Regions from separate parts of the Mesorhizobium sp. LNJC391B00 genome, predicted to be linked through region 2. Evidence: predicted binding sites of a transcription regulator. Region 2 holds the regulator's gene; the other holds the start of a gene.
The links. The regulator PhoB, encoded in region 2, activates phosphate uptake and scavenging genes when phosphate is short. The targets are predictions, from matches to a motif close to TGTCATNNANCTGTCAT.

Region 1 (3,414 bases), on a different contig from region 2:
ACAAACAGGGGTGAATGCGATGAGTGAAACCAGCCATCATGTCGTTGTCGTCGGCGCAGGGTTCGGCGGTCTCGAACTCACCCGGGCGCTGGCCGGCGCACCCGTGCGCATCACCATGATCGACAAGCGCAACCATCACCTTTTCCAGCCGCTGCTTTACCAGGTGGCGACCACCTCGCTGGCGACCTCGGAAGTTGCCTGGCCGATCCGTCATCTGCTGCGCAAGCGCGAGGACGTGACGACCCTGCTCGGCAACGTCACCGGCGTCGACCGTCCAGGCAAACGCGTGCTGCTTGAGGACGGCAGTTCTGTTCCCTACGACACGCTGGTGCTCGCCACCGGCGCGCGTCATGCTTATTTCGGCCACGACGAATGGGAGCCTTTCGCGCCCGGGCTGAAGACGCTTGAAGACGCAACCACCATTCGGCGGCGCATCCTGCTCGCCTTCGAGCAGGCCGAGCGCGAGACCGATCCGGCCAAGCGCCAGGCACTGCTGACACTGGTCATCGTCGGCGGCGGCCCGACCGGCGTGGAGCTTGCCGGCACCATTGTCGAACTCGCGCATGAAACGCTGCGCGGCGAATTCCGCAACATCGACACGCGTGAGGCGCGTGTGGTGCTGGTCGAGGCCGGAGACAGGATCCTAGCCAATTTCGCGCCAAAGCTGTCCGACTATGCGCGCAAGGCGCTGGAGCGGCGGGGCGTCACGGTCGAGCTTGGCCGCGCCGTCACGCGCCTCGATGCCGAAGGCGTCGTCTTTGGCGATACGCATCTGCCGGCGCGAACCATCCTGTGGGCCGCCGGCGTGGCGGCTTCGCCCGCGGGAGAGTGGCTGGGCGCGCCGGTGGACCGGGCGGGCAGGGTAATGGTCGAGCCCGATCTGACCGTGCCGAACAGTCCTGAAATCTTCGTCATCGGCGACACCGCGCATGTCTTGCGGCCGGACGGCAAACCGGTGCCCGGCGTGGCGCCCTCGGCCAAGCAGGAGGGCAAGCATGTCGCCGCGACGATCAGGGCGCGGCTGGCCGGCGATGGCGCGCCGCGGCCTTTCCGCTACAAACATGCCGGCGACCTGGCGACGATCGGCAAGTGGGCAGCCGCGATCGATTTCGGCTCGATCAAGCTCACGGGATGGCTTGCCTGGTGGCTGTGGGGCGTGGCGCATATCTACTTCCTGATCGGTTTCCGCAACCGGCTCTCGGTGTCGCTTAGCTGGCTATGGATCTATTTCACCGGCCAGCGCAGCGCGCGGCTGATCACCCAGGGCGACGATGACAAGGGCTGAGGTTCTCAACCGCGGCCAAGGATATTCATCCAGCCGTCACCTTTTGCTGATCGACTGACTTCCCGATGGACATGGCCGGTTTTCGGCGCGAAGCTTCCGCCCGGGGCTGGGATCTTGTCACGTCGCTGGGAGGGAAAACCAATGCCGCATCTCAATTACCCCGTCTCCCGCCGTAGTTTTCTTGCCGGTACGGCCGCCAGCGGGGCGCTGATCATGCTCCATCCGTTTTCCGCCCGCGCGCAGGCCAATCAGGCGCATCTGAGGATCATGGAGACCACCGACATCCATGTGAATGTGCTGCCTTACGACTACTACGCCGACAAAGCCAACGACACGATGGGCCTGTCACGGACGGCCTCACTGATCGCGGCGGTGCGCAAGGAAGCCACCAATGCGATGCTGATCGACAATGGCGATCTTTTGCAGGGCAATCCGATGGGCGATTACATCGCCTATGAGAAGGGCCTCAAGGAAGGCGATCTGCATCCGATCATGAAGGGCATGAACCTGCTGGGCTATGAATGCTCGACGCTCGGCAATCACGAGTTCAATTACGGCCTGTCGTTCCTCGACAAGGTGCTGGCCGGAGCCAATTTCCCCTTCGTCTGCGCCAATCTGATCCGCGGCACCGAGCTTGCCGCCAAACCGCGCGACGACAAGCTCTACCTCAAGCCCTATGTCATCCTCGACAAGAAGATCAAGGACGGGTCGGGCGCCGAGCAGCCGATCAAGATCGGCATCATCGGCTTTGTGCCGCCGCAGATCATGGTCTGGGACCTGAAGAACCTGGAAGGCAATGTCAGGACGCGCGACATCGTCGAGGCGGCCAGGGCATGGGTGCCGCAGATCAAGGAGGAGGGCGCCGACATCGTCATCGCGCTCTCGCATTCCGGCATCGATATCAAGCAGGGCGACGGCATGGAGAACGCCTCCTTCTTCGTCGCCGGCGTCGAAGGCATCGATGCGGTGTTCACCGGCCATCAGCATCTCGTCTTCCCCGGCAAGAAGGATTTTCAGGCGCTCGAAGGCGTCGACACCGAGAAAGGCACGCTGCAGGGCAAGCCCGCCGTGATGGGCGGTTTCTGGGGCTCGCATATGGGACTGATCGATCTGCTTCTGGAACGGGACGGATCGAAATGGCGCGTAGCCTCGGCCACATCGGAGGCAAGGCCGATCTACCAGCGCGTCGACAAGGCAAACAAGCCGACGGTGGCGGACGACCAGCGCGTCGTCGATGCGCTGAAGGCGGACCATGAGGCGACACTTGCCTATGTCCGCCGACCGGTCGGCAAGACCTCGGCGCCGCTCTATTCCTATTTCGCGCTGGTCGCCGACGATCCGTCGGTGCAGATCGTCAACCAGGCGCAGAGCTGGTACCTCAAGGACATATTGAAGAGCACGCAGTGGAAGGATGTGCCGCTGCTGTCGGCGGCAGCACCCTTCAAGGCCGGCGGGCGCAACGGCGCCGACTACTATACCGACGTGCCGGTGGGCGACATCGCCATCAAGAACGTCGCCGACCTCTATCTCTATCCGAACACGGTGCGCGCCGTCGAAATCACCGGCGCGCAAGTGAAGGAATGGCTGGAAATGTCGGCCGGCATTTTCAGGAAGATCGAGCCGGGCAAGGCCGACCAGGCGCTCATCGACACCGAATTCCCGTCCTACAATTTCGATGTGATCGATGGCGTCAGCTACGGAATAGACCTGTCGCAGCTGCCGAAATACGATGCCAAGGGTGGCGTCGCCAATGCCGGCTCGAACCGCATCGTCGGCCTCAGCTTCGACGGCAAGCCTATTGATCCGGCAGCGAAATTCGTCGTCGCCACCAACAATTACCGCGCCGGCGGTGGCGGCAATTTCCCCGACATCAATGCCTCGAAGATCATCTACGAGGCGCCGGACACCAACCGCGACGTGATCGTGCGCTACGTCGTCAGCGAAGGCACGATCAATCCCTCGGCCGACGACAATTGGTCGTTCACGCCGCTGCCCGGCACCAGCGTCGTGTTCGAGACCGGCCCCAAAGCGAAGGATTTTATATCGGGAGTGAAATCGCTCAAGATCGAGCCGGCCGGCGAGGGCGAATCCGGGTTTGCGAAGTATCGCATCCTGCTTTGAGGCATCGT
Region 2 (3,414 bases):
ATGGACGAGCCCTGCTCGGCGCTCGATCCGATCGCCACCGCCCGTGTCGAGGAGCTGATCGACGAACTGCGCCAGAACTACACGATCGTCATCGTCACCCACTCGATGCAGCAGGCGGCGCGCGTGTCGCAGCGCACGGCGATGTTCCATCTCGGCTATCTCGTCGAGGAGGGCGCCACCGACAAGATGTTCACCAACCCCGACGACAAGCGCACCCAGGACTACATTACCGGCCGCTTCGGCTGAGCCGTCCGGCGGGTGAATTTTCAGGCACGAGGACCAAGATCATGGGTGAACATACCGTCGCCTCCTTCGATGAAGAGCTCGGGCAGATCAGCAAGCTGATCCGCGACATGGGCGATCTGGCAGGCTCGATGGTCAGCGGCTCGACCAGGGCGCTGCTCAATTCGGACAATGCGCTGGCACAGCGTGTCGTTTCCGACGACGCCATCATGGATGCGCGCCAGCGCGAACTGGACGACCGCGCCATCACGCTGATCGCCAAGCGCCAGCCGATGGCCAACGATCTGCGCGCCGTGGTCGGCTCGATCCGCATGGCCGGCGACCTCGAGCGCATCGGCGATCTCGCCAAGAACATCGCCAAACGCGTCGGCACCGTGGGCTTGAGCGTCACGCCGCGCGACCTCTCGCACTCCATCGATGCCATGGCGCAGCTGGTGCTGATCCAGGTGCAAGGCGTCGTCGAGGAATATGCCGCCACCGATGCGGCAGCTCTTGCAAAACTCAGGAATGACGACGAGCGCATCGACGTCAAATACACGTCCGTGTTTCGTGAGCTCTTGACCTACATGATGGAAGACCCTCGCAACATCACCGCCTGCACGCATCTCTTGTTCTGCGCCAAGAATCTTGAGCGCATCGGCGATCATGTCACCAACATCGCCGAAAATGCGTATTATGTGCTGACCGGCCAGCAATTGCCCGCCAATCGTCCGAAGCAGGACGAGACGGCGATGGCCACGCCGGCCTGATGAGGGTGAACTGCCTATGATCGCGCCACGCATCATGGTCGTGGAGGACGAGGAGCCGCTAGGCGTGCTCCTCCGCTACAACCTCGAATCCGAAGGCTATCACGTCGAGGTGGTGACACGCGGCGACGAGGCCGAGATCCGCCTGCAGGAAAACGTGCCCGATCTCCTGGTGCTCGACTGGATGGTGCCCGCTGTTTCCGGCATCGAGCTCTGCCGGCGGCTTAGAGTGCGGCCCGAAACCGAGCGGCTGCCGATCATCATGCTGACCGCGCGCGGTGAGGAAAGCGATCGCGTGCGCGGCCTGTCCACCGGTGCCGACGACTATCTGGTCAAGCCATTCTCGACGCCGGAGTTCATGGCGCGCGTGAAGGCGCTGCTGCGCCGGGCCAAGCCGGAAGTGCTGTCCAGCGTGCTCAAGGTCGGCGACATCGTGCTCGACCGCGAGTCGCACCGTGTCTACCGCAAGAAGAGCGAGATCAGGCTCGGACCGACCGAGTTCCGGCTGCTCGAATTCATGATGCGCCATCCCGGCCGCGTGTTCTCGCGCAGCCAGCTGCTCGACAATGTCTGGGGCGAGACGATCTACATCGACGAGCGAACCGTCGACGTCCATGTCGGGCGCTTACGCAAAGCGGTCAACAACGGCCGCATGCCGGATGTCATCCGTACCATTCGCGGCGCCGGCTACGCGATCAGGGAAGACTAGGATGCTGCGCGTCGCGCCGTTGCCGGCCATTCAGGCGACATGCTTGCCGGATTTGGCCTGAATGCCCGGCGCGAAAATCTCCTGATCGACGAAGCCGAGCGCGCGCATGGCACAGCCTTCGCGGATCAGCGGCAGCTCGTTGGGCTCGGTGTCGAAGGAGATCGACTTCGAGTGCTGGCCGCCGGCGGTCTGGGCGATCGCTTCGCGCAATGCCGGCTCGATCAGGTCGAAGGCGGCGGCGCTGACGCCAACCATGGCGACAGGCGCCGGGTCGATCAGCGCAAACAGGCTGCCGAGGCCGAAGCCGAGCGCCTCACCGGCCTTGCGATAGGCTTCGCGCTCCGGGCCATCGGTTTCGCGGGCGCGCGCGGCGAGTGCGCGCATATCAGCGTCGCCGATATCGACCGGCTCGGCATCTTCGCTCATCATTTTGGCGCTGCGCCAGATGGCGTAGTTTCCGGCATAGGCCTCGACGCAGCCGCGCCGCCCGCAGCGGCAGAGCGCGCCGCCCGGACGGTGGATCATGTGGCCGAACTCGCCGCCCGAGGAATGGGTGCCGGTGAACAGTTCGCCTTTCAGCACCAGCCCCATGCCGATGCCGTGCGACAAGAGGATCGCGATGAAATTGTCGCGGTAGCGCTCGGGCTGGCGCCATTGCAGGGCCACCGCCATCATATTGCAGTCGTTCTCCATGGTGGCAGGAATGCCGAATTCCGCTTCCAACATGTCGGCGAAGGCAATGTCGGTCAGTGGCGTGATTGGCGACCACAGCATGGCCCGCGCCTGCGAATCGGTGATGCCCTGGATGCCCATGGCAATGCGGGCGATGCTCTGGACATCGAGGTCCGGGTCCGCGAGACGCCGCCCGACGATTGCTACGCATTCGCCGATCAGCTCGTCGCGCGGCATGGTCAGCGTGTCGAGCCGGCGCTGTTCTTCCGCGACCACCTGGCCGGCATAGTCGATGACGGTGACGGAGAGGAAGTTCAGCGACAGCACCACGGTCATGACCGCCGCCGCTTCCGGGTTGAGGCCAAGGCCGACCTGCGGCCGGCCGCGTTTCAGCGAGCCGGTCTCGCCAGGCTTGCCTTCAATCAGGATGCCTTCTTGAATTAGATCAGACGAGATTGCCGATATCGTCGAATGGCTGAGGCCGGTGGTCGCCGCAATCTCGGTCCGCGACGGCTGGCCGGCCCGGCGCACGGCCGAAATCACCATCGCACGGTTGCGACGGCGCAGATCGTCGTGGCGGATCCCAACCGACATTTGTTTTCCTCCCGGCCTCCTCGCGCCTCATGATAGTGAAGGCGTTCGACGGCACCAGCCAAATATTGGCAGACGCCGGCAGCCCTGTCATTGTTTATTGCGGAGCTCGAAAAAATTCGGCAACGCCATCAGAATCCATCATAATCGATGTTGACAGTGCCTTATCATTGAACCAGTATTTTTTCGAGGCTCGAAAAAATGGAGCCTCTTTGTGCAGGCCTTCGGGCCGGTTTTGTCGCGCCGGGCGGCGCAGGGAGGGTTATAATGAACAGATTTGCAGCCGCCATGCTGGCGGGTGTCGCCATGTCGCTGGCGCTGATGTCGGTCGCGCAGGCGAAGGACAAGGTCATCGGCGTGTCGTGGTCGAACTTCCAGGAAGAGCGCTGGAAGACCGACGAGGCGGCGATGAAAACGGCGATCGAAGCCGCCGGCGACAAGTACATTTCGGCC

Region 1: the regulator PhoB is predicted to act here: its motif matches at 1,309-1,325, upstream of X750_RS137975 (bifunctional 2',3'-cyclic-nucleotide 2'-phosphodiesterase/3'-nucleotidase).

What each region holds. Positions count from the first base shown of each region.
Region 1 covers NZ_AYWI01000016.1:47,211-50,624, reverse strand. Annotated here, with positions in the region: gene X750_RS137970 (NAD(P)/FAD-dependent oxidoreductase) at 20-1,285, shown strand; gene X750_RS137975 (bifunctional 2',3'-cyclic-nucleotide 2'-phosphodiesterase/3'-nucleotidase) at 1,427-3,406, shown strand.
Region 2 covers NZ_AYWI01000011.1:122,689-126,102, forward strand. Annotated here, with positions in the region: gene pstB (phosphate ABC transporter ATP-binding protein PstB) at 1-246, shown strand, start outside; gene phoU (phosphate signaling complex protein PhoU) at 288-992, shown strand; gene phoB (phosphate regulon transcriptional regulator PhoB) at 1,009-1,698, shown strand; gene X750_RS141080 (ROK family protein) at 1,729-2,964, opposite strand; gene xylF (D-xylose ABC transporter substrate-binding protein) at 3,229-3,414, shown strand, end outside.